DNA from 2 places in the Polaromonas sp. P1_F6 genome. Region 2 is predicted to be linked to the other one. Evidence: predicted binding sites of a transcription regulator. Region 2 holds the regulator's gene; the other holds the start of a gene.
The links. Region 2 encodes sigma-54, which starts transcription at its own class of promoters, with help from an activator protein. Its sites were predicted from a motif close to TGGCANGNAANCTGCTTT; they were not measured.

Region 1: AC1DY9_RS20965 (ammonium transporter) is a predicted target of sigma-54. The motif match lies at 6,492-6,509, and genes of this name have one in related genera.

The regions. Positions count from the first base shown of each region.
Region 1 covers NZ_JBFUBQ010000010.1:31,871-46,984, forward strand. Annotated here, with positions in the region: gene AC1DY9_RS20940 (feruloyl-CoA synthase) at 1-1,728, opposite strand, end outside; gene AC1DY9_RS20945 (crotonase/enoyl-CoA hydratase family protein) at 1,804-2,577, opposite strand; gene AC1DY9_RS20950 (phosphate/phosphite/phosphonate ABC transporter substrate-binding protein) at 2,898-3,683, opposite strand; gene AC1DY9_RS20955 (hypothetical protein) at 3,916-4,308, shown strand; gene AC1DY9_RS20960 (hypothetical protein) at 4,469-4,930, opposite strand; gene AC1DY9_RS20965 (ammonium transporter) at 4,970-6,421, opposite strand; gene AC1DY9_RS20970 (sulfite exporter TauE/SafE family protein) at 6,937-7,695, shown strand; gene mrdA (penicillin-binding protein 2) at 7,864-9,942, opposite strand; gene mreD (rod shape-determining protein MreD) at 10,213-10,731, opposite strand; gene mreC (rod shape-determining protein MreC) at 10,728-11,648, opposite strand; gene AC1DY9_RS20990 (rod shape-determining protein) at 11,707-12,750, opposite strand; gene gatC (Asp-tRNA(Asn)/Glu-tRNA(Gln) amidotransferase subunit GatC) at 13,033-13,332, shown strand; gene gatA (Asp-tRNA(Asn)/Glu-tRNA(Gln) amidotransferase subunit GatA) at 13,341-14,855, shown strand; gene gatB (Asp-tRNA(Asn)/Glu-tRNA(Gln) amidotransferase subunit GatB) at 14,896-15,114, shown strand, end outside.
Region 2 covers NZ_JBFUBQ010000004.1:348,765-363,878, forward strand. Annotated here, with positions in the region: gene AC1DY9_RS15030 (TRAP transporter substrate-binding protein) at 1-687, shown strand, start outside; gene AC1DY9_RS15035 (Gfo/Idh/MocA family protein) at 770-1,822, shown strand; gene aroQ (type II 3-dehydroquinate dehydratase) at 1,892-2,341, shown strand; gene AC1DY9_RS15045 (SDR family oxidoreductase) at 2,363-3,151, shown strand; gene AC1DY9_RS15050 (shikimate dehydrogenase family protein) at 3,250-4,083, shown strand; gene AC1DY9_RS15055 (LysR family transcriptional regulator) at 4,184-5,116, shown strand; gene AC1DY9_RS15060 (DUF2214 family protein) at 5,135-5,584, shown strand; gene AC1DY9_RS15065 (LysE/ArgO family amino acid transporter) at 5,606-6,247, opposite strand; gene AC1DY9_RS15070 (HTH-type transcriptional regulator ArgP) at 6,344-7,264, shown strand; gene AC1DY9_RS15075 (PsiF family protein) at 7,412-7,708, opposite strand; gene argS (arginine--tRNA ligase) at 7,843-9,528, shown strand; gene AC1DY9_RS15085 (SPOR domain-containing protein) at 9,583-10,215, shown strand; gene AC1DY9_RS15090 (thiol:disulfide interchange protein DsbA/DsbL) at 10,344-10,991, shown strand; gene lptA (lipopolysaccharide transport periplasmic protein LptA) at 11,151-11,777, shown strand; gene lptB (LPS export ABC transporter ATP-binding protein) at 11,792-12,583, shown strand; gene AC1DY9_RS15105 (RNA polymerase factor sigma-54) at 12,729-14,264, shown strand; gene AC1DY9_RS15110 (THUMP domain-containing class I SAM-dependent RNA methyltransferase) at 14,306-15,114, shown strand, end outside.

The DNA.
Region 1 (15,114 bases), on a different contig from region 2:
GGGCGGCTCATGCATCAGGTGCAGGCGCCGGATGCAGCTGGCGCTGCCGGTCGCGCCCTCTGCGAGCTTGTTCATCATCTCCTGAAAGTGCGCCACTACCTGCGGGCTTTCGACGGCCTGGCGCAGCGGCGCATCGGGCGGTAGTCCGGCCAGTGCGCGCACGGCGGGTGTCGGAAACACCAGCGCGCCCACTTCCTTGAGGTTGATGCCCGTGAGTACCACGTCCTGCACGTAAGGCGCTCCCGCAGCGACGATCTTTGCACGCAGCGGGCCCACGCTGACAAAGGTGCCCGTGGCCAGTTTGAAGTCCTCGGCGATGCGCCCGTCGAACTTGAGCCCGAGGTGAATGTTGCCCTCATCAATCCATTTGACGGCGTCGCCGGTACAAAAGAAGCCTTCTTCGTCAAAGGCTGCTGCCGTCTCCTGCGGTGCGCGCCAGTAGCCGGGCGTGATGTTGGGGCCCTTGTAGCGCACCTCGGTTTTGCCGTCGGTGTCCACCAGCTTGAGCTCGATGCCGGGCGCGGGTACGCCGAGGTCGCCGGCTTTCACGTTGGGGTTGGTCACGAAGATGGCAAACGGCGCGGACTCGGTCATGCCCAGGCCGGTCGCCATGACAATGCGCTCGCCCACTTCTTTTTCTTCGGACTCGTACAGGCTGTCCCACACGGGTTGGGCCAGCGCAGCGCCGGCATAAAAAAACATCTTCACGCGCGACAGCAGGTTGCGCCGCAGCTCTGCGTCCGTTTTCATGGCGCTGGCGATGGCCTCAAAGCCGGTGGGCACGTTGAAGTACACCGTGGGGGCAATCTCGCGCAGGTTGCGCAGGGTTTCGTGCATCAGCGCCGGGGTCGGCTTGCCGTCGTCGATGTAGAGCGTTCCGCCATGGAACACCACCATGCCGAAGTTGTGGTTGCCGCCGAAGGTGTGGTTCCAGGGGAGCCAGTCGACCAGCACCGGTGGCTCGTCCTGCAGCACCGGCATGGATTGCGCCATTTGCTGCTGGTTGGCACACCACATGCGCTGGGTATTGATCACCGCCTTGGGCATCTTGGTGGAGCCGCTGGTGAACAGGAATTTCACGATCGTGTCCGGCCCCGTGGCCTGCATGGCGCGGCCTACGGCATCCGTGGCCGGCGTTGCAGCCAGTTCGGCAAACGCCGTGGTGGCGCGCCCTTCGACCTGCCCGGTGGCCAACACCACCTCGACGTCGTCGCCGATGGCTGCGTTGATGGCCCTGGCGTAGCGCGCGCCGTCGGCGGCAAACACCAGGCCCGGCGTCACAGTCTTGAGCACGTGGCGCAGCTTGTCGTAGTCCTGGCTGACCAGACTGTAGGGCGGAGACGTCGGCACAAAAGGCACGCCGGCCAGCATGCAACCCAGCGCCAGCAGCGCATGCTCCAGATCGTTTTCCGACAGGATGACCACCGGGCGTTCGGCACTCAGGCCCCGGTCAATCAGCCCCTGCGCGATGTTGCGGGCCGAGACCCAAGCTTCGGCATAAGTTATGTGCCGCCAGTCGCCGGTTTTACCGCCTTCCAGTTTTTCGCGCCGCGCCATGAAGCTGCGGCCTGGGACCGTCAGCGCCCAATGCTGCAGGCGGTCGGTGATACGGGTCGGGAAGGCTTGCAGGTCCTGGTCTGCGCGCAGATAGCGCACGCCGGGTACGCCGTCGCGCAGGACCACACGGGTCACGCCAAAGGCCATGGGACGAAATTTCGGGGCGCTCATGGTTGTCTCTTCTGTTCTGTCTTCTGTCTGCTGTCTCTTTTCTGGATGTCTCTCTTGCCTGCCCGCCCGGCCTGGTCAGCCCTTCTGGACCTTGCGGGCCTTGCCGTCCAGGAAGTCTTTCACGCGGCTCTTGGCTTCGGGTGCGCTTTGCGCCACTGCGGCCATCAGGGCCTCGGTGAAGAACCCCTGGTCTGCCGGTTGCTCGGCAATGCGCGGCAACGCATGCATGAGGGCGTAGTTGGTCAGCGGTGCGTTTTCTGCCACGCGAGTGGCCAGTTCAAGGGCTTTGGTGAAAGCCTGGCCCTCGGGAACCAGGTATTGCGCGATGCCTATGCGCTCACCGTCCACCGCGTTGTAGACACGGCCGGTCAGCATCATGTCGGTCATCCGTGCGGCGCCGATCAGCCGCGGGATGCGCACCGCACCGCCACCACCGACAAAGATGCCGCGCGAGCCTTCGGGCAGCGCGTAGAAGGCGCTTTCGTCGGCAACCCGGATATGGCAGGCACTTGCCAGCTCCAGGCCACCACCGACCACGGCACCGTGCAGGGCCGCGATCACGGGCACCGGGCCGTACTGCACCCGCTCCAGCGCTGCGTGCCACATGCGCGAATGGTGCAGGCCCTGGCTGGCGTCACGCTCCTTGAGTTCGCTCAGGTCAAGGCCCGCGCAGAAGTGGTCACCCTCGCCGCAAAGCACGGCGGCTTTTGTTTCGGGAGGAAGGCTTTCGAACAGGTTCCGCAGTGCCAGGATCAGGGCATCACCCAGGGCGTTGCGTTTGGCAGGACGCGCCAGGCGGACCACGGCGACATTGCCGTGCATTTCGAGATGAAGGTATTTTGGGGTCATGTGAAGTGTGTTTCCGGAAGCCAATTATGGTTATGAATAATAACTATTACAACGTGATTAAGCCTTTTTTTTCTAGTGAAAACCCTAGGGCGTGCCAAGGCATGTTTGCGCGGCGGACCCACCGGCCCGCAAGGCAATCCGCAGGAGGAAACACTGGGTGAAGGATGACCTTCCCCGCAGGAGATGGAGAAAAATGGGTCGCCCGGCAGACGGCGATTCGGCACACCGGGGGTGTGCCACTGCTGACGCTGGTGCGCTTGTGGTCAGTCAGTTACGCTGCGGCACAGCCTGGGGCCGGCAACAGCCGGCAAAGGCCTGGTTCAAATATTGAGCCACTTCAGCAGCTCGCGCATGCGGGCTTCCGACGTGATGTCGAACTGCTCGATGCCGATACGCTTGAGCACGTCCTTGCCGGCATCGCTGGCGGGCAGCGCCAGCAATTCCTCCTGGATCGCCTTGAGCTGTTCGGGCTTGACGCGTTTATGGGCTACCAGCGGGAAGTAGGGCTGCGCCACGCTCTTGTGCAAAATACGGCCGCCCTCTTTTTCCCATTTCTTGGCAATGCCTGAGTAAGAGGCGACACCACCCACATCGGCGAATTTGTTGTCGAGGTAAAAGCCGACAGCCGCCTGTTCGCGCACGAACTGCACGTTTTCCTTGTCCACCAGGATGCCTTTGTCCCTGAGCTCTGCGGCACAGAAGCGGGACATATAGGCAATCTGCTCGGGCAAGGCAATCCGCTTGCCCTTGACGTCGTCGATGGTCTTGAGGGCCGAGCCCTTGGGCGCAATGATGAAGCACTGCCCGTCGGGCTTGGTGCTGGCGATATAGCTGTAGCCGTAGTCGCGCATGCCGCGCGCCGGGTAGTCGCTCGGGCGCGCCATCACCAGGTCGAAGCGGCCGGTCTGCATGCCTTCTTCCAGCTGCTTGAACTCGCGCGCAAACACCACGCTGACCTTGGCCTTCATGGCCTTGCCGATCACCTCGGCCAGCCCCTGGTATTTGGCAATCACCTGGGCGTGGTCCAGCCCGCCCGAGCTTCCTTCGCTGATGCCCAGTATTAGTTGCTGGGCCTGCGCCTGCGCCTGGGCATTGGCAGTGCCCATACAAAACGCGCCGAACCCCAACACCAAGGCCCCTGACATGCAATTCCACCGCATAAGTCCCTCCTTATATATAAAGCTCACGCATGCTACTGCGTGCGTCCTGCGCTGGCTAGCGCAATTTACCCCCGGTCCGTTTTCCGGCAGTCTTTATGCCCCGGGGGAGCATCCTGCGTTCGCACACCGATGACACAATGCGGACCACGCCGGAAACAGCCGGTGTCGCATTGACATCATGAAACACCTGACCACCCTTTCGATCGCCCTCCTGCTGGGCGTGCTGTCTGCCTGTAGCCCGGCGCCGCGCGCCAGCCAGGACCCGCTGTCGATTGCCCGCGCTCCGGTGGCCGCGGCCATCAACGACTACCAGCGTTGCGCCCAAAGCGCCTTGCAGCCGCTGAAAGACAACCCGGAGCAATCCGTGTTTGTGCTCGCCGATGCCGCACTGGCGGCCTGCGATGCCGGCCTGGATCAGGTGCGGCGCAGCATCCTGGCGGACAACGCAGGCCACCCGTATGTGGCCGCGTTTGCTGAAGATGCCAGCGCCAACATCCGCATTCGCACCCGCAACATGCTGGCGCACAGCCTGAACCGTGCGCGGGAAGCGCAACCACAACCGGCGAAATAAACCGGCCGCCGGCCCTGCGCCGGCCTATCGCAAGCTCTTCACGAAGCGCGGCGCGTTCGGGGCAAGAACACCGCAGAACCGGCTTTGCCGGGCTGCAGGTGTTGCCACCCTGAAGGGGGGTTCCGGCTACACGCAGTGAGCCGAGACAGGGGTCTACAAGTTATCGCAGGCCCTTCACATAGCGCGGCGCGTTCGGGTCGCGCTGGCGGCGCTCCCGCGGCGACTCGCCCTCGCCGAAGATGGCACCGAATGTCGACTCGATAAAACCTGATTCAGGATAGACCTCTTCCTCGGTATCGATGGACCGGGCGCTCTGGCGGTCGGGCACTGGCGCCGGGGCAAGCACCGGCTGGCTGCGCTCCTTCACCACCTCGGACACCAACTGCACCAGCGGCACGCGTGCCTTGGGCTCGGGGGTGGCCATGATTTCTTCCAGCCGGTCGGCCCACACCGCCAGGTCCACGTGGCCATCCTCGGCGGCTTTTTCCCGCGCAAAACGCGCTATTTCGGCGGCGTATTCCTGGTTACCGGCCATCCACTCGGTGTCGGTCACGCGGCCGGTTTTGCGGCGCAACAGCACATGCAGGTGGGCCGCAACGGCAATTTTTTCACTGGAGGGCATGGTGCGCAATCCTTGAAAGTGGAGTCCGTTGTTTGTCAGTTACGTGCCCAACCGCTCGGCGTGCTGGGTGATGTCCAGGCCGTCGCTCTCGGCGGCTTCGCTGACGCGCAGGCTGACGATCAGCGAGGTGACCCACAAGGCCAGCGCCGTCATGAACAGGCTGTAGAGCATGACGGCGCCTGCGCCTATCGCCTGGGTCATCAGGCTGCCCTCGACACCGGAGATGGCCTTGCTGGCAAAAATGCCGGTCAGCAGCGAACCCACAATGCCGCCCACGCCGTGCACGCCGAACACGTCCAGCGAATCGTCGGCGTTGAGCAGGCGCTTGAGGCCCGTGGCGCCCCAGTAGCAGGCCACGCCGGCCACCAGGCCAAACACCAGGGCCGCGCGCGGCGAGACAAAGCCCGCCGCCGGCGTGATGGCGACCAGCCCGGCGACCAGGCCCGAGCACAGTCCCAGCAGGGAAGGACGCCCGCGAACAATCCATTCGGCCGCCATCCACGAGAGAGCGCCCGCGGCCGCCGCGATGTGCGTGACGGCCATCGCGAGGCCGGCCCGGCCGTCGGAGGCCACGGCGGAGCCGGCGTTAAAGCCAAACCAGCCGACCCACAGCATGCCGGCACCGGCCATGGTCAGACCCAGGTTGAAAGGCGTAAACGGTTCACGGCCATAGCCGTGGCGCGGCCCGAGCGCGTAGGCACAGACCAGCCCGGCAATGCCGGCATTGATGTGCACGACCGAGCCGCCGGCAAAGTCCAGCGCGCCCATGCGCGCCAGCCAGCCATTGGGCTCCCAGACCCAGTGGGCAATGGGTGCGTAGACGACGACGGTCCACAGCGACATGAACACCAGCATCGCGGAGAACCGCATGCGTTCCACAAACGAGCCGACCACCAGCGCGGCCGTGATGATGGCGAAGGTCAGCTGGAACATGGCGTAGACCGACTCGGGAATGTTGGGCGCAATATGGCTCACGGCCACCTTCTGCGCGTCCTTCACGTAGTCCAGCCCGGTGAACCAGAGCCGCTCGGGACCACCCAGATAGTGCCCAAGCGCACCTTTGCCGGGCGTGAAGGCGATGGAGTAGCCCACCGCAAACCAGAGCAGGCTGACAACGGCACAGATGGCGACAACGCAGGCCATGACATTGAGCACGCTTTTCCTGCGCACCATGCCGCCGTAGAAAAGGGCGATGCCGGGCAGGGTCATGAGCAATACCAGTGCGGTGGAGGTCATCATCCAGGCGGTGTCGGCACCATTGAGGGTCTCCACGCCGACCAGTCCCGGTTGGGTCAGCGGCGCCGGGGCGGCCGCTGCAGGCGGCGCAGAGGCCGCAGCCACCGGTGCGGCGGGAGGAGCAGGAACAGCGGCCGGTGCGGGGGACGGTGCGACTTCCGGAGCGCTGGCAGTGACTGCTGGCGGCGCCACCGCCGGGGGAGCCGTGGTCTGTGCCAGGGCTTGCTGGCATGCCAGGCCCAAGCATAAAGACATACCCAAGGCCAGAAATCTGTTCATATGCATACGGTGCCCGCCTGTTCAATCAACCAACAATTGGTAACAACAGGCATAAGTCGTGCCAATACCGCAGTAGCTCGTGTGATGGGACTGCAACGGAAAATATGTACTGCAAAAGTGCGCAAACGATTGGCGTGGTGCCCCAAAAACATCCACAGAACCAGCGGCCGCCCAAAGCCCGGGGCCGGGAAACCCCCAATGCACTGGGACAGTGCGCCCGCTATATTGGATGACTTGCTGACGAGCCTTGCTGCTCGCAACGCGAGGAGCCGAGGAGACACGAGAGAGTCATTAAGAAGTACACAAGCAAAGCGGCATTCCACAAGAGATGCAGATTTGCAAAAAGCGCTGGCAACCCCAGCGCTTTTTTTATGCCTCCGCCCTGACGGGGCCCAACCCTCAAAAACCCTCGCAGCCATTGACTGTCGGGCGCAAGCAGCTATCTATTTGATAGCAATGAGTCTGTTCAATGCGATGGGACAATCCGGGCCATGGAATTATTCATCGTCTCGTTGGCCTCCCTGCTCGCCGGTTTTGTGGACTCTATCGTCGGGGGCGGCGGGCTGATCCTGGTGCCGGCCCTGTTTGCGGTTTTCCCCACCACCCATCCTGCCACCCTGTTTGGGGTGAACAAGGGGGCCTCGGTCTGGGGCACCGCGGTTGCCACGGCCCAATATGCCCGTCGGGTGGAGCTTCGCTGGGCGGCACTGTTGCCGGCGGCGGCCGCCGGGTTCACCGGCTCGCTGGCGGGCGCCTGGCTGGTCACCGTCATCTCGCCGGGCTTTTTGCGCAAGACCCTGCCCTTTGTGCTGCTGGCGGTGTTGCTCTATACGCTGGCCAGGAAGGAGCTGGGCCGCCACCATACGCCCCGCTTTACCGGGCATGCCGAAACCGCGGCGGCCTGCTGCATCGGGCTGGTGCTGGGGTTTTACGACGGCTTCTTCGGTCCGGGCACCGGCAGCTTTTTTGTATTTTTATTTGTGCGCTGGCTGGGTTATGACTTTTTGAACGCGTCGGCTTCGGCCAAGCTGCTCAACACCGCCACCAACCTCGCAGCGCTGGCGCTCTTTGCCTGGAAGGGCCATGTCTGGTGGCATTTCGCCCTCACGATGGCCGTGGCCAACGTGGCGGGCAGCCTGCTGGGCACCCGCCTGGCCCTCAAACATGGGGCCGGGTTTGTGCGCGGGGTGTTTATCGCCGTGGTCAGCTCGCTGATCCTGAAAACCGGTTTTGACGCATTTGCGCGCTGACTGTGCGCAGGCCGTTTGCTATTGATTTAATAGCTGCTTGCGCATGTGCTGTATGGGTTTCCGGCAAATTTGGCTTGAAATCCGGCCATCACCGTTTAATGACCAAATTGGCGCCCGGCCCAATAGGGGCATGCGCAAGCAGCTATCAAATCGATAGCGACGGCCGGCTTAATCGGGGTTGATGCCCGCTGCCGCCATGGGCGGCGGCAGCTTGCTGAGCGCCTCCGCAATCGCCGCCGTCCTGGCTTTGGCGGCAGCGGCAGCCGCGGCGTTCGTGGGGCCGGGGGAAGCGCCTGCTGCGCCGGCCGACAGCTGGCCGGCCACGTCGGCGGCCTGGCGCGGCTTGCCGATGGGCGCTGCCGCCAGCCCCTTCTGCACCGCCACCATGTCTTCCTCGCTCGGGTACTGGCCCAGCAGCACATAGTCAAAAACACGCCGTGCAATCGGCGCCGCCACCCCGGCGCCCCAGCCGGCGTTTTCCACGATCACTGCCAGCGCGATCTTGGGGTCTTCCGCCGGCGCAAACGCCATGTAAACAGCGTGGTCGCGCTGGTACTCTTCCATCTTGCTGCTGTTGTACTTGTCTTTCTGGCCGATGGTGACCGCCTGCGCCGTGCCGGTTTTGCCGCCGCTCAGATAACCCGCGCCGGCAAACACGCGTGCCGAGGTGCCTTCCTGGGTGACGCCAACCAGGGCCTTGCGCACGATCGCGATGTTTTCAGCCTTGTAGCCCAGGTTTTCCGGCGCATCGGCCGGCAGCGGGTGCATCACGCGCGTCACCGGGTCCTGCGTGCCGATCACCAGCCGCGGCCGGTGCTTGACGCCGTTGTTGGCCAGCACGGCCGTGGCCTGCGCCAGCTGCAGCATGGTGAAGGTGTTGTAGCCCTGCCCGATACCCAGTGAGATGGTTTCGCCGGGGTACCACTTCTGGTGCTCCGGCCTTTTATAGGCTTTGCGTTTCCAGGCCTGGCTGGGCAGCACGCCCGTGACTTCACCGCTGATATCGATGCCGGTGATCTGCCCAAAGCCCAGCGGCTGCATGAAGTCGTGCATGGCGTCCACGCCGAGTTCGTTGGCCAGCGAATAGAAGTACACGTTGCTCGACTTCACGATGGCGCGGTACATGTCCACCGCCCCCAGCGCAATGTCGCCGTGGCTGCGGAAGACGTGGCCGCCGAAACTCCAGGAGGCGTTGTCGTTGACGATGAAGCTGGCGGAGCGCTTTCCGGTTTCCAGCGCCGCCATGGCCATGAAGGGCTTGTAGGTGGAGCCCGGCGGGTAGGTGCCGCGCAGCGCGCGGTTGAGCAGGGGCTTGTCCAGCGAATCCCGCAGGTATTGCCAGCTCTCCGTGTCGATGCCGTCCACGAACAGGTTGGGATCGAACGTCGGCTTGCTGACAAACGCCAGCACGTCGCCGGTCTTCGGGTCCATGGCCACCAGCGCGCCGCGCCGGTCGCCGAACATGTCTTCCACCAGCTTCTGCAGGCGGATGTCCAGCGACAGCATGACGGTGTTGCCGGGCGTGGCCGGGTTGCTGGCGAGTTTGCGCATGGCGCGGCCGCCCGCCGAGGTCTCGACCTGCTCGACGCCGGTGGTGCCGTGCAGCTGCTGCTCAAAACTCTGCTCGACGCCGAGCTTGCCGATGTAGTCGGTGCCGCGGTAGTTGCCTTCGTCTTCGCTGCCTTCAATGATTTCTTTTTCCGCCTGGTTGATGCGGCCGATGTAGCCCACCACGTGGCTGCCCAGCTCGCCATAGGGGTAGCTGCGAAACAGCCTGGCCTTGATGTCAACACCCGGAAAACGGAAACGCTGCGCCGCAAACCGGGCGACTTCCTCGTCGGTCAGGCGCGTGCGTATGGGCAGCGATTCAAAACTTTTGGATTCTTCGCGCAACCGCTTGAAACGCCGCTTGTCGCGCACCTGGATGTCGACCACCTTTTCCAGCGCGGCAATGGTTTCTTCCAGGTTGTCGACCTTGGAAGGCGTGATCTCCAGCGTGTAGGCCGAATAGTTGGTGGCCAGCACAACGCCATTGCGGTCCAGGATCAACCCCCGGTTGGGCACGATGGGCACGATGGCCGTCCGGTTGCTTTCGGCCTGCTCGTTCAGGTCGGCATGGCGGTACACCTGCAAATACACCAGCCGCGCCGCCAGCAGAGAAAAAGCACACAGCACCGCAAAGCTGGCCACCAGCACCCGCGCACGAAAGCGCGACAAATCCGCTTCAACGTTGCGAAGTTCAGTCATGACACTCTGACCCTGCAACCGCCAGAAAGTGCCCACAACAAAGAGGCGATGCGAAGCGAGCCGAAAAAGGCCAATCCGAGCCGCGGAACTGGCTTTGCCAGGCCGCAGGCGGGGCGGCCCCCGAGGGGCTGGAGCCCGCGGCTCCAAGCCTGCCTGCGCAGGCTTGGACGGGCGATAGAGGCGAAGCGTCTCGCGAGCCGCGGCCTGCAAGGCCTCGGGAACACACGAAGTGAGCGACCGTGGGGGCCATATCTAGCGTGGGGGCCATATCTAGAGTGGCCGGTTCTGGTCGGGATCGGGTGCACGGCGCTGCGGCACCAGCAGCAGCACGCTTACCACCGGCCACAAAACGGCCTCAATCAGCGGCGCCAGCAGCATGATCCAGCCCGGGAAAATGCCGCCGCCGATCATGCGGATCACCAGCTCCACACCATGCGCCACCGCAAACAGCGGCAGTACCTGCAAGGCCTGCGACGGTACCGTGAACCAGAGCAGGCGGCGATGGATCATCGTGGCAAAAAAGCTCAGCGCCGTATAGGACAGCGCATGCTGGCCCAGCAGTGAGGACTGGTGCACGTCCATGCCCAGACCGAACATGAAAGCCACGCCGATGCCGACACGCAGCGGCTGGTGCACGTTCCAGAACACCAGCACCAGGGCCAGGAAATCGGGCATCCACGGCACGCGGCCCAGGGGCAGCATGTCCAGCAGCAGCGCCGCGATCAGGCTGCACCAGATGAAGACGGGATTGGCCGGCAGCAGCAGCTGCTGGCCCGATCGCATGATCATTTCGAAGCCCCCTTCTTTTTGGGTGCAGGTTCGGGCGTGTCGTCGGGCCGTGGCGGGATCTGGCCGGTGCCGGGCTTGACCACGATAACGTGCCGCGCACCCGTCACGAGCGCCTGCGGTGTGCAGAAAATTTTTGCGAACGCCGATTCCGCGCGCCGCTCGATGCGGCTGATTTTGGCCACCGGCAGGCCGGCCGGGTAGACGCCGTCGACGCCGCTGGTGGTCAGCAGGTCGCCTTGCTGCACATCGGAGTTGCTGCCCATGAAGCGCAGCTCCAGGCCGCTGCCCGAAACGGTCGGGTCGCCATAGGCCACGCTGCGCGCGCCGGTGCGCACATTGAGCACCGGAATCGCCAGGTCGCGGTCGACCAGCAAGGTCACTTCGCTGACCAGCGGATGCACGCGGGTGACTTGACCCAGCACGCCAGACTCGTCCAGCACCGGCGAGCCCAGGTCAACGCCCTGCGCCATGCCTTTGTCGATGATCACCTTGCGGGTGTAAGGGTCCGCTGCGTCATACAGCACCTCGGCAGCCATCACCGGCGTGCCGAGCTGTTCACGCAGGCCCATGAGCTTGCGCAGGCGGTTGTTCTCCTGCGTGAGCTGCTCGACCTGGCCGGCGCGCAGCGACTGGAGCGCGAGCTTGCGGCCGGCTTCTTCGCTGCTGGTTTTGGCCTGATTGAGGGTGGTGAAATATTCACCGCTGCTTTTGACAGCGCGCACCGGTTGCAGCGCCAGCCATTGCACCGGATACAAGGCCGTAGCCAGCGCGGCGCGCACCGGTTGGGTAATGCGAAAACGCGTGTCGGCCACCATCAGGAACAGCGACAGCGCGCTGAAAAACACCAGCTTGGACAGCGCCGAAGGCCCCTGTTTGAAAAAGGGCGGCGGGGATCTGTCGAGGGTTCCTAAAGGCATGGTTCGCTGTCAGGCTGGCCCCGCTTCATGCCCGGCGTGCAGCATGAAGTGAAGACGCTTATTCCGAGGTGAAGATGGAACCCAGGCGGTCCATGCGCTCCAGCGCAATGCCACAGCCGCGCACCACGCAGGTCAGCGGGTCTTCGGCCACCAGCACCGGCAGGCCGGTTTCTTCGGCCAGCAGGCGGTCCAGGTCGCGCAGCAAGGCGCCACCGCCGGTCAGCATCATGCCGCGCTCGGCGATGTCGGCGCCCAGCTCGGGCGGCGTTTGCTCCAGCGCGTTCTTCACGGCGCTGACGATGTTGTTGAGCGGGTCGGTCAGGGCTTCGAGGATTTCGTTGCTGGAGATCGTAAAGCTGCGCGGCACGCCTTCGGACAGGTTGCGGCCCTTGACTTCCATTTCCTTGACTTCGGAGCCCGGGAAGGCCGAGCCGATGCTCTTCTTGATGGCCTCGGCGGTGGGCTCGCCGATCAGCATGCCGTAGTTGCGGCGGATGTAATTGATGATGGCTTCGTCGAAGCGGTCGCCGCCGACACGCACGCTGCCCTTGTAGACCATGCCGCCCAGCGAAATCACGCCGACTTCGGTCGTGCCGCCGCCGATGTCGACCACCATGGAGCCGCTGGCTTCCGACACGGGCAGGCCCGCGCCAATCGCGGCAGCCATCGGTTCTTCAATCAGGTACACATCGCTGGCACCGGCGCCGAGCGCGCTTTCGCGGATGGCGCGGCGCTCAACCTGGGTGGAGCCGCAAGGCACACAGATGATGATGCGCGGGCTGGGCTTGAACAGGCTGCGCGGGTGCACCATCTTGATGAACTGCTTGAGCATCTGCTCGGTCACGGTGAAGTCGGCGATCACGCCGTCTTTCATCGGGCGGATGGCCTCAATGTTGCCGGGGACCTTGCCCAGCATGGCCTTGGCTTCGTGGCCGACGGCCTGGATGGTTTTTTTGCCCTGGGGGCCGCCTTCGTGGCGGATGGCAACCACAGAGGGCTCATCCAGCACAATACCGCGGTCGCGTACAAAAATCAGGGTGTTGGCGGTGCCAAGGTCAATGGCCAGGTCGGTGGAGAAGTACCGACGGAATGATTCAAACATATGCAGGAGTCCGGTTGAGCATGAGCAAACTTCGTTGCTCCATCGCCTTTTTATTGATCAAGCAATTATGGGGAAGTTGAGCCAGAGGCGCTCTGAAATCTGCTTCTGGCACCTAAAAAACGCCTAAAGCCCGCATCCAACCCTGATTTCACACCAAAGGCGGGATAATAACGCATCCCCTATAGATCAATAGCTTTAGCCTGCCTGTTTTTTCAGCTTTACACCTCGTTTCAGCCCCTGTTTTCTGGTTTATTTTTCCCGTATTTCCTTCATCCCTACCCCATGGCATTGACACCCCAAGACATCGCCCGCGTCGCCAATCTGGCGCGGCTGGAATTGCGCCCCGACGAAACCGAGCACACCCTGGCCCAGCTCAACGGCTTTTTTGCCCTGGTCGAGCAGATGGAAGCCGTCAATACCGACGGGGTGGAACCTTTGGCCCATCCGGCCGCGGTGATCGGTGAAGTGGCCCTGCGCCTGCGCGAAGACGTCGCCAGCGAGCCCAACCAGCGCGAGGCCAGCCAGGTGAGTGCGCCCGCCGTAGAACGCGGCCTGTTCCTCGTGCCCAAGGTGATCGAATGAGCGGCGCCATGAAATCTTCTTCCGCTTCTTCTGACCTCCACGACCTGGGTGTTGCCCAGCTGGCCGCCAGATTGGCCGCCCGCGAAGTCTCCAGTGTTGAGGTCACGCAACATTTCCTGGCCCGGATCCAGCAGGAAAAGCTGGGCGCCTTCCTGTCCACCAATGCCGACGTGTCGCTGGCGCAAGCCAAAGCCGCCGACGCGCGACGGGCCGCCGGTGAACGCACACCCCTGCTGGGCGTACCGCTGGCGCACAAGGACGTTTTCGTCACGCGCGACTTCCCCACGACAGCCGGCTCAAAAATCCTGGAAAACTACCGCAGCCCCTTTGATGCGACCGTGGTGGGCAAGCTCGGCGCAGCCGGCATGGTCACACTGGGCAAGCTCAACTGCGACGAGTTCGCCATGGGCTCGGGCAACGACAACAGCGCCTACAAGCCGGTGAAGAACCCCTGGGACCTGCAACGCATTCCGGGCGGCTCCTCGGGCGGCTCGGCGGCCGCCGTGGCGGCCCGTCTGGTGCCCGCCGCGACAGGCACCGACACCGGCGGCTCGATCCGCCAGCCTGCGTCGCTCACCGGCATCACCGGCATCAAGCCCACCTACGGCCGCTGCTCACGCTACGGCATGGTGGCCTTTGCCTCCAGCCTGGATCAGGCCGGCCCGATGGCGCGCAGTGCGCTCGACTGCGCCCTGCTGCTGTCAGCCATGGCCGGGCCCGACCCCGACCGCGACTCCACGTCGCTGGACTTGCCTGTCACTGACTATGCTACTGATTTGATAGCTGCCGACGCACAATCTGCGGGTGCAAAGCCGTTAAATGGCTTGAGAATCGGGCTGCCCACGCAATTCTTCGGTGCGGGTTGCGCACCTGACGTGCTGGCCGCCGTGCGCGCCGCGCTGGCCGAATACGAAAAGCTGGGCGCCACATTGGTGGACGTGAGCCTGCCGCTGACCGAGCTCTCCATCCCCGTGTACTACGTGATCGCGCCGGCCGAAGCCAGCAGCAACCTGAGCCGCTTTGACGGCGTGCGCTACGGCCATCGCGCCGCCAACTACACCGACCTCAACGACATGTACAAGAAGTCGCGTTCGGAAGGTTTTGGCGACGAGGCCACGCGCCGCATCATGATCGGCACCTACGTGCTGTCGCACGGCTACTACGACGCCTACTACCTCAAGGCGCAGAAAATCCGCCGCCTGATCGCGCAGGATTTCCAGACCGCCTTCACGCAGTGCGACATCATTGCGGGCCCCGTTTCACCCACCGTGGCCTGGAAGATCGGTGAAAAGTCGGACGACCCGGTGGCCAGCTACCTGGCCGATATCTACACGCTCTCATCGAGCCTCGCCGGCCTGCCCGGCATGAGTGTGCCGGCGGGCTTTGGCGCGGGCGGCATGCCCGTCGGCCTGCAGCTGATCGGCAACTATTTCAAGGAAGCGCAGCTGCTGGGCGCCGCGCACCAGTTCCAGCTGGCCACCGACTGGCACCTGCGCCAGCCCCCAAGCCTCCAAGTGATTTGACATGAGCCAGACCCAACCCACCGTCAACCCCTTCGCCGAAATGCAGGCCGGTCGCCCCACCGGGCCGCTGGTGCAAGGCTACGAAGTCATCATCGGCTTTGAAACCCACACGCAGCTCACGACGCAATCGAAAATCTTCAGCCGCGCTTCCACCGCGTTCGGCGCAGAGCCGAACACGCAGGCCTCCGCCGTGGACTTCGCGCTGCCCGGCGCGTTGCCGGTGATGAACAAGGGCGCCGTGCAACGCGCCATCGAGTTC
Region 2 (15,114 bases):
GATTTTCCGTTCATGTTTGCAAGCTCGCAGGAAGCCGATGCCGTGGTGGATGGGCCTTTCGGGAAAATGATGCTCACCAAGCTCGATGCCAAAAACATCCATGGGCTGGCCTACTGGGAACTCGGCTTTCGCAACATCACAAACAGCAAGCGCCTCATCACCAAGGTGGACGACATTGCCGGCCTGAAACTGCGCGTGATTCCGAACGCCATCAACATCGACTGGGTGACCGCACTGGGCGCCAACCCGACGCCCATGGCTTTTCCCGAGGTTTATGCCGCGATGGAACAGAAAGCCATTGATGGCCATGAAAACCCGTTCACGGTCATCAACGCGAACAAGTTCTACGAAGTGCAAAAGTACCTGGCGGTGACCAACCACCAGTACAACCCGCAAACCGTCATCGTCAGCAAAAAGCTGTGGGACACCCTGAGCAATGATGAGAAAAAAATCTTCTCGGATGCGGCCGCCGAAGCTGCTGCGTACCAGCGCAAGGCCTCGCGTGAACAGTCCGGCACCGCGCTCGAAAACCTGAAGAAGAACGGCATGCAGGTCAGCGAGTTCAGCCCCGCAGAAATGGCCAAATTCCGCGAGAAGATGAAGCCCGTTATCGAGAAGCACTCGGCCATCGTGGGTGCCGATGTGGTCGGCGCACTGCAGGCAGAGCTCGCCAAACTGCGTAAATAGGATTTCACGCCCCGGCCGGCCCAGCGCACCGGAGCGCCGGGCTGGCCTGTTCTTTCATTCCGGTTCCGGGTATCTTTCCTTCATGAGCAAAATCCGCATCGCTGTCGCAGGGGCCGGCTACATCGGCCTGGCCCACATGGATGTGGCTCAAGAGAGCCCAACCTGCGTCCTTTCGGCCATTGTCGATCCTGCGCCGGCGGCAAAGGCTATCGCCGCCAGGGCGGGTGTTCCGCTGTACCCATCGCTGGATGAGCTGCTCAGCAAGGACCGCCCTGACGGCGTGATCCTTGCGACGCCGAACCAGCTGCATGTGCCGCAGGCCCTGCAATGCATCAAGGCCGGGGTGCCCATCCTGCTGGAAAAGCCCATTGCACCCACGCTGGCCGAAGGCGAGCAGCTGGTCAAGGCGGTCGCTGAGACGGGCGCCAAGGTACTGATCGGCCACCATCGCGCGCACAGCCCCATCATGGCCAAAGCGAAAGAAATCGTGGATTCGGGAAAACTCGGCAAGCTGGTTGCCGTGACGGGCAGTGCCACATTCTTCAAGCCCGACCGCTACTACGAAGACGCGTCATGGCGCCGCGAGATCGGCGGCGGCCCCATCCTCCTGAACATGATTCACGAGGTGCATAACCTGCGCATGCTGTGCGGTGACATCGTGGCAGTGCAGGCCTTTGCCTCCAATGCCACACGCGGTTTTCCGGTGGAAGACACGGTGGCCATCAATCTGCGTTTTGCCAACGGTGCGCTGGGCAGCTTCATGCTGTCGGACACCGCCGCATGCGCGCGCAGCTGGGAGCAGACCTCCCAGGAAAACAAGGCCTACCCAAGCTATGGCGACGAAGACTGCTACGTGATTTCGGGCACCAACGGAAGCCTGTCGGTTCCGACCATGCGCCTGAAAACCTACGCCAGGCCGGAAGATCGCTCCTGGTGGAAGCCGTTTGACGAGAGCGTGGCCGACATGGTGCGCGACGATCCCCTCAAGCACCAGCTGGAGCACTTCGGCGCCGTCATTCGTGGTGAAGCACCGCCGCTGGTCAGTGCCCGCGACGGCCTGCTGAACCTGCGCATCACCGAAGCCATCGCGCAGGCCGCCCAAACCGGCCAGGTGATCGAGTTGCCCGTTGGTTAAGCAGCTCGACCCTCCCACATACAAATCAAACCACGACAAACAACGTCAACAACCAGGAAAGAAATCACCATGAAAGTGCTCATGCTTCACGGCATCAACCACAACATGTTCGGCAAACGCGACCCGGCGCAGTACGGCACCATCACGCTGGACGAGATCAACACCAGCCTGCAGGCTTTGGGCCGGGAGCTCGGCGCCGAGGTGGAACATTTCCAGACCAACAGCGAATGTGACATGTGCGAACGGATTCACCAGGCATTCACCGACAAGGTCGACGCCGTGCTGATCAACGCCGGTGCCTGGACGCATTACAGCTACGGCATCCGCGACGCCCTGGCCATCCTCACGGTGCCGGTTGTCGAGCTTCACATGTCGAACATCCATGCCCGCGAGCCTTTCCGCCATGTGTCGGTGTTCGCTGAAATCGTCAAGGGGCAGATCTGCGGCTTTGGCGCTGACAGCTACCTGCTGGCTTTGCGCGCCGCTGTTTCGGCGATCAATGCCGCAAGGGTTTCGTAAATCATCAGAAAGAGAGCGGCCATGTCACAGGAGTTCGCTGGAAAAGTCATCGTTATAAGTGGCGCCAGCCGGGGCATCGGCCATGGCATCGCCGCTGCGTTTGCCGCACGCGGTGCGCAAACCGTTTTGGCCGCATCGTCCATTGAGAACCTGAAGACTGCAGCAGATGCAATTGCAGGCACTGGAGCACTCCGCCCTGAGGTATGTGCTGCGGATCTTCGAGGCGAAGAAGGTTGCAAAGCGGTATTCACCCTGGTGTCCGAAAAATTTGGACGCTGTGACGTGTTGGTTAATTCCGCGGGTGCCACGCGCGCCGGTGCGTTTCTGGACCTTCCGGAGGACGCATGGCATGACGGCTTTGCATTGAAGTTCTTCGGCTGTGTGAACTTGTGCCGCCTGTTTTGGCCGATGCTGAAAACTGCGGGTGGGCACGTTGTCAACATCATTGGCGGCGCTGCCCGTACGCCCGACCCGGGCTTCCTGATCGGTGGGTCGGTCAACGCTGCGATGCACAACTTCACCAAGGGCCTGTCCGGTCTTGGAAAGCGGGACGGCGTCAATGTCAACGCCATTCTTCCGGGCTTGACTGAAACCGGCCGTGTAGCGCAACTGTTTCAGCAGCGTGCAGCCGCAAGTGGAAAGCCCGTCGAAGAAGAACGACAGGCACAAATCGCACGCGAGGGACTCAGCCGGCTGGGGACACCCGAGGATGTCGCCGCACTTGCGATATTCCTGTGTTCGGAGAGTGCCCGCCACATTCAAGGCACGGCCATCGCTGTGGACGGCGGTGGCACCCCTGGCCTGTATTGATCGTCAAAGGCATCTTTGTTGCAGGCGAATGACCGTCAGCACTGATCATTCGGCATTATTTTCAACAGCGGTTTTAACTGCAAATTTCTGGAACCTCCATGATCAACGGCCATACCGAACTCATCGCCCACATCGGCTACCCGACGCATTCTTTCAAGGCGCCGATGATCTACAACCCCTACTTTGAACAGGCGGGAGTGAACGCGGTGGTCGTGCCCATGGGTTGCAAGACCGAAGACTACCCGGCCTTTCTGCGGTCGGTGTCTTGCCTGGAGAATTTCCGCGGCGCGCTGATCACCATGCCGCACAAGGTTACGACTGTCGATTTGCTGGACGAAGCCACACCCACAGTACGCATCGCCGGCGCCTGCAATGCCGTCAAACGCGACGCCAATGACAAGCTCGTGGGCGACATGTTCGACGGGGAAGGGTTTGTGCGCGGCGTGCAACGCAAGGGCTTTGATCCGCGCGGCAAGCGTGCCCTGGTCGTCGGCAGCGGCGGCGTGGGCTCGGCAATCGCTGCTTCGCTGGCCAAGGCCGGCGCGCGCGCGCTAGGGCTGTGCGACGTCAATGCGGCCTCCGCGCAGGCGCTGGCTGGGCGGCTGCGCCAGCATTACGCAACGCTGGAACTCCTCACAGGCTCAAACGACCCGGCGGGTTACGACCTGGTGGTCAACGCCACGCCCATGGGCATGAACGAAGGCGATCCGCTGCCCATGGACGTTTCACGTATCGCCGCCAACAGTTTTGTGGGCGAAGTGGTCATGAAGTCGGAGATGACCGCGTTTCTGGCAGCGGCCAAGGCGCGTGGCTGTACGGTGCAAGTGGGGTCCGACATGCTGTTCGAGCAGATCCCGGCCTACCTCGAGTTTTTTGGCCTGCCGACCACCACACCGGACGTCTTGCGATCGGTGGCCCGGCTGAGTTATTAAAAAAGTGTAAGAGGACGCGCGCACCGTGCGTCCTGGGTGGGAAGTGTTGGAATCAATGCTAAAAACGGCTGATTTCAGACGTTCATGGACATAATCCAGCATGGACAAACTCAAGCAGCTTGAATCGTTCGTGTCGGTTGCGACACGCGGCAGCCTGACCGCTGCCGCGAACGCCGAAGGCGTGGCGCCGGCCATCATGGGGCGTCGGCTTGATGCACTGGAAGGCCGCCTGGGCGTCAAGCTGTTGGTACGCACCACCCGGCGCATCACGCTCACACACGAAGGCAGCGCCTTTCTTGAAGACTGCCAGCGCCTGCTGATTGATTTTGCCAACGCCGAAGCCAGCGTTTCGGCCGGCGGCGTCAAGGCCAGCGGGCATCTGCGCATCACCGCGCCGGCCGGCTTTGGCCGCCGCCACGTGGCGCCACTGGTCACACGCTTTCGCGAAGTGCATGCCGATGTCACGATCTCGCTGAACCTGAGCGACCGGGTAGTTGACCTGGCCGGCGAGGGTTTTGACTGCGCAGTGCGCGTCGGCGACATGCCGGACTCTTCGCTGGTGAGCGTGCGCATGGCTGACAACCGCCGGCTGTGCGTGGCCACGCCGGTCTACCTGGCCCGCCACGGCACGCCCCAGCACCCCAGCGAGCTGGCGAAATTCGACTGCCTGACGCTGTCCAGCGACGCCTCGCAAACGCGGGGCTGGGCGTTCCGGGTCCAGGACGAATTGATCCATCTCAAGCCGGGCGGGCCGCTCGACTGCTCGGACGGCCAGGTCCTGCATGACTGGTGCCTGGGAGGGTACGGCATTGCCTGGCGCAGCACCTGGGAGGTCGAGGCAGAAATTGCCGCCGGCCAGCTGGTGGCGGTGCTGGAGGATTTTGCCGCGCCGCCCAACGGTATTTACGCCGTATTTCCGCAACGCAAACACTTGCCGCTGCGGGTTCGCCTTTGGCTGGATTTTCTGAAACACCATTACAGCCAACCGGAGTTCTGGTGCTCGTCGCCAGCCGCCACCACCACAAAACCCTGACTGGAAAGGATCCCGACGATGGTTCTCGAATCTCTTTTGGCCTATGCCCACCTGCTGGCGATTCTCACCATGGTGGTTTTTCTGGCGAGCGAGGCGGCGCTGTGCCGCACCGAGTGGCTGAACGCCGCCGTGATCGAGAGGCTCGGCAAGATCGACATGGTCTACGGCATCTCGGCCGGCGCGGTTTTCCTGACCGGCCTGGCGCGCGTGTTTCTGGGCAGCAAGGGCGCGGCCTGGTACGTCCACAACCCCTTGCTGTACGTCAAGCTCGTCATGTTCCTGGCGATTGGGCTGATTTCCATCAAGCCGACCATGATGTTTTTGCGCTGGCGCCGTGAGTTGCGCGCCAGCGGCGCCCTGCCCGATGCGCTGGAAGTCAAACAAGCGCGGCGGCTGGTGATGGTGCAGGCGCACATCCTGCCGTTCATTCCGCTGGCCGCCGTCTTTCTGGCCCGAGGCTTTGGTTAGGCACACACCCGCGCTGCAGCGTCAGGCTGAAAACAGGCCATGCACCAGCCAGAAGGCGGTGCCCCACATCATCAGCGCTACCAACAGGTCCATCGCGCGCCATATGGCCGGTGTGTTGAGCCTGCGCCCCACGCACCACAGCGCCACACCCAGGCCGGTAAACCACAGCAATGAACCCGTGATGGCGCCCAGGCCGAAGACGGCGTTGTCCGGCCGGGCGTAAGCCAGTGATGCGGTGCCGATGACCACGGCGGTGTCCAGCCATGCATGGGGGTTGAGCCACGACAGCGCCAGTGCCAGCCCGATGGCCTTGCGGCGCGGCATGGCCTCTGCGCCGGCCATATCGGGGTTCTGGGCAGACGCGTGCGCAGGCTGCAGAAAGCGCCGCATGGCCTGGGCGCCATACACCAGCAGCACCAGCGCGCCCGCGCCGGTCATGGCGCCCAGCAGCTTGTCGGAAAGACCGCCCAGTTGCGCAAGGCCGGCAACGCCTGCGGCGATCAGGGCCACATCGGTCAGCACACAGACGGCGACGGTGAGCCAGAGATGCTGGCGTAGCAGGCCCATTCGGATCACGTGAGCGTTCTGCGGGCCTATGGCCATGATGAGCGAGAGGCTGAGGACCATGCCAGTCAGGAAGGCGGGGGCGGTGAGCGGGTTCATGGCCGCAAGTGTGTGCCAGGGCTCATAATAGTTAAATAGAATTAACTAAAATTAGCTTTAGTCAATTATTAATTGATTTAGTAGGCGCCTAACAACATGCTCGATGCCCGACAACTTGAAGCATTGGCCGCCGTGATTGAGCACGGCAGTTTCGGCGAAGCCGCCAAGGCCCTGAGCCTGACGCTGGCTGCCGTGTCCCTGCGCATCAAGTCACTTGAAAACGCACTGGGGCAGCGGCTTCTGGTGCGCGGCAAACAGGTACGCGCCACGTCGGCCGGCCAGGCTTTGCTCGGGCACACCCGGCAGGTTCGCCTCATGGAGGGTGATCTGCTGGCCGGGCTGCAGGGCGGGGGAAAGCCCGCTCGCCTGCAAAGCCTCAGCGTGGCGGTGAACGCCGACTCCCTGAGCACGTGGTTCTTGCCGGGCGTGGCCTCAGCCCTGCACGCTAACGGCCTGCTGCTCGATGTCGTGGTGGACGATCAGGACCACACCCAGGAAGCCCTGAAAAGCGGGGATGTCACGGGCTGCGTCACCGCATTGGCGCAGGCCATGCGGGGCTGCGTGGCTGAACCGCTGGGCGTGATGCGTTACCGCTGCATGGCCTCGCCCGCGCTGGTGGCGCAGTGGAACGAGCCCGCGGCGGGTGGCAAGGCCGCACCGAACCGGCTGGCCCATCGCCTGCTGGCCAGCCCTGCCGTGATCTTCAACCGCAAGGACGCGCTGCAGGATACTTTTCTTGAACAGCATTTCGGGCTGCGCGACGCGCTGTACCCGCGCCACTTCGTGCCGGCGGTGGATGCGTTCGAGCTTGCGCTGGAGCTTGGCATGGGCTGGGGCATGGTGCCCGACCTGTTGCTGGCCGCGCGCACCCGCAAGCCGCCGCTGCAGGAAGTGCTGCCGGGCAGCACGGTCGACGTGCGGCTGTACTGGCAGCACTGGGCACGTGAATCCGTTGCGGCGCAGCGATTGACACAGGCGGTCAAGCAGGCGGCGCAGGGGCAGCTGCTGCAGGTGTGACGGTGCGTTTATAGATGAAAAGTACCGCTAGCGCTTTGTAGACAAGCGCAAACAGCTATCGAATTAATAGCGCCCAGGAGGAATATTGGCACAAAAAAAGCCCGCCATGACATTCATGGCGGGCTGGTTTGATCTGAAAAGACCGGCTTACTTGCTCAGGCACTCTTTCATGAAGGCTTTGCGTTCGTCGCCTTTTTTGCCCTTGGCGTCGACGTTGCAGGTTTTCATTTTGGTTTGCTGCGTTGGTGCTTCTTTCTTGGCGCTCAGGCACTCTTTCATGAATGCCTTGCGCTCATCGCCCTTCTTGCCTTCAGCGTCCTTGTTGCAGGCGCCCATTTTGGTTTGCTGTGCGGTTTTGGCTGGAGCGTCCGCGGCGTGCGCCACCGGAGACAAGGCCATCGAGACGGCAAAAACGGCGGCGATCAGGGATAACAGCTTTTTCATGGTGGCTCCATTGGGTTGGGAAACAGGTTTGAGTTCCGGCTGGAATTCCAACACATAACGCCGCGCCGGGCAAATTCGATGACCGGGTATCTGAGGGGTCCGAACGGCAGATGGCTTAACCGTAAAATCAGACCATGCTCTCGATTAAAAAAGACCTGCTCGCGGCTCTGGCCGCGGGGCTGGATGAACTTTCCCCCGGCGCAGGCGACAAAGCTGCCTTTGAATCCCCCAAGGTGGCGGCCCATGGCGACTTCGCCTGCACGGCCGCCATGCAGCTGGCCAAGCCGCTCAAGCTCAACCCGCGCCAGGTGGCCGAAAGCCTGCGCGCCAACCTGCTCAAGAAGCCCGCGTTTGAACGCTGGGTAGACGCCATCGAAATCGCCGGCCCCGGTTTCATCAACATCCGCCTGAAGCCCGCCGCCAAGCAGGAGACCGTGCGCGAAGTGCTGGCCGCCGGCGCGCAGTTCGGCGTGCAGCCGGCCGACCCGGCCCGCAAGATGATCGTCGAGTTCGTCTCGGCCAACCCGACCGGCCCGCTGCATGTGGGCCACGGCCGCCAGGCCGCGCTGGGCGATGCGATCTGCAACCTGTTCGCCACGCAAGGCGCCAAGGTCTGGCGCGAGTTTTATTACAACGACGCGGGCGTGCAGATCCAGACCCTGGCCACCAGCACACAGGCGCGCGCCAAAGGCATCAAGCCCGGTGACGCCGGCTGGCCCGAGTCGGCCTACAACGGCGACTACATCGCCGACATCGCGGCCGACTTTCTGGCCAAAAAGACCGTCAAGTCGGACGACCGCGAATACACCGCCTCGGGCGACGTGGAAGACATGGACTCGATACGCCAGTTCGCCGTGGCCTATCTGCGCCACGAGCAGGACCTGGACTTGAAGGCCTTCTCGGTGAAGTTCGACAACTACTACCTTGAGTCCAGCCTGTACAGCTCGGGCCGTGTCGATAGCGCCGTGGCCAGACTGAAAGAGGCCGGCAAGACCTACGAGCAGGATGGCGCGCTGTGGCTGAAGTCGACCGACTACGGCGACGACAAAGACCGCGTGATGAAAAAGAGCGACGGCAGCTACACCTACTTCGTCCCCGACGTGGCCTACCACCTGGCCAAGTGGGAGCGCGGCTTCGGCAAGGCCATCAACATCCAGGGCATGGACCACCACGGCACCATTGCCCGCGTGCGCGCCGGGCTGCAGGCCGCCGGCGAAGGCATTCCCCAGGGCTACCCCGACTACGTCCTGCACACCATGGTGCGCGTGGTGCGCAACGGCGAAGAGGTCAAAATTTCCAAGCGCGCCGGAAGCTACGTCACCTTGCGCGACCTGATCGAATGGACCAGCGCCGACGCCGTGCGCTTCTTTTTGCTCAGCCGCAAGCCGGACACCGAATACATCTTCGACATTGACCTGGCGCTGGCCAAAAACAATGAAAACCCGGTGTATTACGTGCAGTACGCGCATGCGCGCATCTGCTCCATCCTCACCACCTGGGCCGGCCAGGGTGGCGACGAAGCCAGCCTCAAAGCTGTCGACCTCTCGGCGCTGGACAGCCCGCAGGCGCAGTCATTGATGCTGCTGCTGGCCAAGTACCCCGACATGCTGACCAACGCGGCTGACGGATTTGCACCGCACGACGTGGCTTTTTACCTTCGTGAGCTGGCGGCCAGTTATCACAGCTATTACGATGCCGAGCGCATCCTGGTGGACGACGAAGCTGTGAAGCTTGCCCGTCTGGCGCTGGTCGCCGCGACTGCGCAGGTGTTGCACAATGGCCTCGCAGTGCTGGGCGTGAGCGCCCCGCGCAAGATGTAAACCGTGGCGAAAACCATGCGAATTTCAGGACAAGGCAATGAACGTGGGCAAGGTATGAATACACAACGAGGCGGAACCCTGTTGGGGTTGATCATTGGCGCGCTGATCGGCCTGGGCGCGGCGCTGGCGGTAGCGGTTTACATCACCAAGGTGCCGGTTCCTTTCATGAACAAGAGCCAGGCACGCAACCCCGACAGCGACGCTGTTGAAGCCAAGAAAAACAAGGACTGGAACCCGAACGCCCCGCTGGCCGGCAAAAACCAGCCCAAGCCGCCTCCTCCGGCAGCGGTTGAGGTGCCTGGTGTTCCAGTACCCGACCCCTCCGCCGGAGCCACCCCCAAGGCCGCCGCTTCAGCGCCGGCCAAAGTGGCCAAACCAGCGCCTGCCGATCCGCTGGGCGATCTGGCAAAGGCCAAGGTCGAAGGCCTGTCATCCGGTCCGGGAGCGGATCCCTTCAGCTATTTCATTCAGGCCGGTGCCTTTCGCACGCCGGAAGATGCGGAACAGCAACGCGCCAAGTTGCTGCTGCTGGGCATGCAGGCCAAAGTGACGGAACGCGAGCAGGCTGGCCGCACCGTGTACCGCGTGCGTCTTGGCCCTTTCGACAAGAAGGAAGATGCCGACAAGGCCAAGGAGCGCCTGGACAACAATTCCATTGAAACCGCGCTGGTCCGGGTCCAGCGCTGAAGCCCTCGTCCAACGATAGGCTGAACTTTTCACGAGGCTGGTGTACAAACCCCTATACCCCGCGCCACGAGGCATCCGCCAGAGGGGCGGTTTCCGGGCTATTTCTGTCATTCCAGGAGAAAAATCTGATGCAACGCCGTGAGTTTTCGTTTTCAGCCGCCGCCCTGGGCGGCATCGCCGCCCTGCCCACCCTGGCACAAGCCCAGGCCAAGGCCTTCAAGGACGGCGAGGATTACCTGACGCTGGACAAGCCGGCGCCGACCGAAGCCGCCGCCGGCCGGGTCGAGGTGGTGGAATTCTTCTGGTACAACTGCCCCCATTGCAACGCCTTCGAGCCGCAATTCGAAGCCTGGATGAAGCAGATCCCCAAGGACGTGTCCGTGCGGCGTGTTCCAGTGTCCTTCCGGCCCGATTTCGAACCTCAGCAGCGCCTGTATTACGTGCTTGAGGCCATGGGAAAAATTGAGGAACTTCACAAGAAGGTGTTTGCCACGATTCATGTGGAAAAACAACCGCTTAACACGCCCGAGCTGATAGCTGCATGGGCTGAAAAGCAGGGCCTCAACAAGGCCAAATTCGTTGAGTTCTACAACTCCTTTTCGGTCGCCTCCAAGGCGCGCAAGGCCACACAGCTGCAGGACAGCTACAAAGTGGCCGGCGTGCCGTCGCTGGGTATCGCCGGGCGTTATTACACCTCGTCGGACCAGACCCAAACCATGACCCGCGCGCTGCAGGTCACAGATCACCTGATCGCCCAATCCCGCAAGGCCAAATAAAGAAAGCGCCCGCGGCCGTGCGCCGCGCCAAACACCGGCTCAAAAAACCCGCCCGATTTCCGGCGGGTTTTTTTATGCCCCTAATATTCCCCGTGCAAGCCATTCCCGCAGCTGGCATGGCTACAATGACCCAACACCAAGCAGCAAGATTCGTGCCTTATGAAACACCCCATTTTTTCCCTCATCCTGCCGGTCATCCTGGCGCTGGGGTCGGCTTTCCCGGCCGCTGCCGAAAAAGCTGATCGGGACAAACCCATGAACGCGGAGGCAGATGCCCTGCGTTATGACGACCTGAAGCAAACCAGCGTTTTTACCGGCAATGTGGTGATCACCAAGGGCACGACCATCGTGCGCGGCGAGCGCGTTGACGTCATGCAGGATCCCGAGGGCTACCAGCAGGCGGTGTCCGTCGCGGCGCCCGGCAAGCTGGCGTTTTACCGGAAAAAGCGTGACGGCGTAGACGAGTACATCGAAGGCGAAGGCGAACGCATTGAATATGACAGCCGCGCCGACCTGGTGAAGTTCATCAAGCGGGCGGTGGTGCGCCGCTACAACGGTGCCACCCTGGTGGACGAAACCACCGGCAGCCTGATTGTTTATGACAACAACACCGACGTCTTCACCGTGGATGGGGGCGCGCAAAACCGTACGGCCAGCAACCCCACGGGGCGGGTTCGCGCCATGCTGTCACCCCGCGCGACAGCCTCGGCACCCGTTGCGGCACCGCCCGCGGGCCCAGCCCCGGTTCTGCGCCCCAGCACGACGCTGGGCAATGAAAAGAACTAGAAAGACCTGCACAGATGGATGTGGTGACTGACACTTCAGCGGCCCCGGCCGCTCCTGCCCTGACCCCCAGCCGCCTTGTTGCGCAAGGTCTGCAAAAATCGTACGGCAGCCGCAAGGTGGTGCAGGACGTTTCGCTGTCCGTGCAAAAAGGCGAAGTCGTGGGCCTGCTGGGCCCCAACGGCGCGGGCAAAACGACCTCGTTCTACATGATCGTGGGCCTGGTGCGCGCCGATGCAGGCGAAATTTCCATCGACGGCGAGTCGGTCGAGCACATGCCGATTCACCTGCGTGCCCGCCTGGGCCTGAGCTACCTGCCGCAGGAAGCGTCGATTTTCCGCAAGCTCACGGTGGAAGAAAACGTGCGTGCCGTGCTGGAGCTGCAGCTCGACAAAACCGGAAAACCGCTGGGGCGCGCAGACATCGAGTCGCGGCTCGACGCCCTGCTGCAGGATTTGCGGGTAGATCATTTGCGCAATTCACCGGCACCGGCGCTCTCGGGCGGCGAGCGCCGCCGGGTCGAAATCGCGCGGGCGCTGGCAACCCAGCCGCGCTTCATCCTGCTGGATGAGCCCTTTGCCGGTATCGACCCCATTGCCGTGATCGAAATCCAGCGCATCATCGGTTTCCTCAAATCGCGCGGCATCGGCGTGCTGATCACCGACCACAACGTGCGTGAAACACTGGGCATTTGCGACCACGCCTACATCATCAGCGACGGCCACGTGCTGGCGCAAGGCACACCGTCCGAGATCGTGAATAACGCCGATGTGCGCCGCGTCTATCTCGGCGAACACTTCAAGATGTAGAACATGGTTCCCCCCTGTTGTCGCTCACTTCGTGTAGCTCCCTCTCCCCCTCCGGGGACGGCGCCTGCGGCCTGGCAAAGCCAGTTCCGCGGCGCCCGCTGGTTAAAGACGTATTGCCTCAACCTTCCGCAAGTTTGAAAATCCAGTGAAACAAGGTCTGTCACTCCGCGTCTCGCAGCATCTTGCGCTGACACCTCAACTACAGCAGTCGATCCGGCTGTTGCAGCTGTCGACGCTTGAGTTGAGCCAGGAGGTCGAGCAGATGCTCGACGAAAACCCGTTTCTGGAAGTGTCGGAAGAGACGGCGGTGCGCGAAGAGTTTGGGCTGGAGCACATCAACACGCCGGTAAGCCAGGACAGCCGCGAGTTTGAATCTGCTACGGATTCGATAGCTGGCGGCGCAGACGAGACTAGCGCTACAGCCCCGAATGACGCAGAAGTCAGTGCGGAGCCCAAGCTCGAGGAAAGCTGGGAAGGCGATGGCACGGTAGAAACCACGCCCGACGACAGCGAGTGGGGAAGCGACGCACCGGCGCGCAAGAACAACAATGAAGAGAGCGAAGCCGAGGCCTCCGACCTCACGGGCAGCCATGAGTCGCTGCAGGACCACCTGCACCGGCAATCGCTGAGCTTGCGCCTGTCGGAGGAAGACCGTGCCGCGCTGCACTTCCTCATTGAATCGCTCAACGACGACGGCTACCTTGAAGACAGCCTGGCGTCGCTCGCGGCCGGTCTTGCAAGAGATGACATGGCGCAGGCGGAAGAACTGGAGCAGCGTTTTGCGATGGCGCTCAAGCTGCTGCACCACATGGAGCCTGCCGGTGTCGGTGCGCGCAACCTGGCGGAATGCCTGAGCCTGCAGCTGCTGGACTGCAAGGACTGCGAAGAAACCCGCGCAGCCATTGCCATGTGCAAGCAACCGATGGAGCTGCTGGCCAAGCGCGACGTGAAACGCCTGTCGCACCTGTGCGGTTTCACCGAAGCCGCCATCAAGGGCGCGATCACGGTGATAGGCCGGCTCGATCCCAAGCCCGGGCGCCGCTTCGTGAACGTGGAGCGCAACCTGATCGTGCCCGACGTCATCGTCATCAAGTCGGGCCGGGGCTTCAAGGTTTCGCTCAATGGCGACGTCATGCCGCGCCTGCGCGTGCACGACATTTATGCCAATGCCCTCAAGCAGCACAAGGGCCAGGGCGGCCAGGCGCTGCAGCAGCGCCTGCAGGAGGCCCGCTGGTTCATCAAGAACATCCAGCAGCGCTTTGACACCATCCTGCGCGTGAGCAGTGCGATTGTGGAACGGCAGAAAAATTTCTTCACGCACGGTGAACTCGCCATGCGCCCGCTGGTGCTGCGCGAAATCGCCGACGAGCTGGGCCTGCATGAGTCCACCATCTCCCGCGTGACCACGGCCAAGTACATGGGCACCCCTTTCGGCACCTTTGAGCTCAAGTATTTCTTCGGCTCCGCGCTCGGCACCGAAACCGGCGGCAATGCTTCCAGCACGGCGGTACGCGCGCTCATCAAACAATTTGTCTCGTCCGAAAGCCTCAAGAAACCGCTCAGCGACAACCAGATTTCCGAAATGCTCAAGGAGCAGGGCATTGAATGCGCACGCCGCACCGTGGCCAAGTACCGCGAAGCCCTGCGCATAGCGCCCGCCAACCTGCGCAAATCACTCTAGCCGCCCAATCAGGCCGCGCTGCCCGTCCCTCAAAGTCAGTCATGAATCAACTCCAATTGTTTTTACCGTGCGCCGCAGGCGTCGAAACCCTGCTGGCCACCGAGGTCAAGCGTGTCACCGGGATCGACGGCAAAGCCTGGCGCGCCGGCGTGCAGCTGCAGGCGTCGTGGCGCGACGCGTTGCAGCTCAACCTGCACAGCCGGCTGGCGCAGCGTGTACTGATCGAACTGCAGCATAACCAGTACCGCAGTGAGCAAGACCTCTACAACGCTGCTGCCAACGTGGCCTGGGAAATCTGGTTCACGCCCAAGCAGACCTTCAAGGTCGAGATCACCGCCCAGCACAGCCCGCTGCAAAGCCTGAACTTCGCGGCGCTGAAGATCAAGGACGCGATCGCCGACCGCTTTCGCGCCAAGTTCGACGACGTGCGCCCCAGCGTCGACACGCGCTGGCCCGACGTGCGCGTCTACGTGCACCTGACGACGGACACCGTCACGGTCTACATCGACACCTCGGGTGAGCCGCTCTTCAAGCGCGGCTGGCGTGAAGACAAGGGTGATGCCCCGCTGAAGGAAACCCTGGCCGCCGCCATGATTGCCGCCAGCGGCTGGGACCAGCTCTGCAAAGAAGGCGTGCCGCTCTATGACCCCTGCTGCGGCTCGGGCACCATCGCGATTGAAGCCGCGCAGATCGCGTGCAACATCGCACCCGGCATCAACCGCCGTTTTGCCTTCCAGAAGTACCTGCCTTTCCAGGGCCATGTCTGGGACGGTCTGCTCGACCAGGCCGAAGCCGCCATCACCGAACCTACCGCGCCGGTGTTCGGCAGCGACGTGTCTTTCCGCATGGT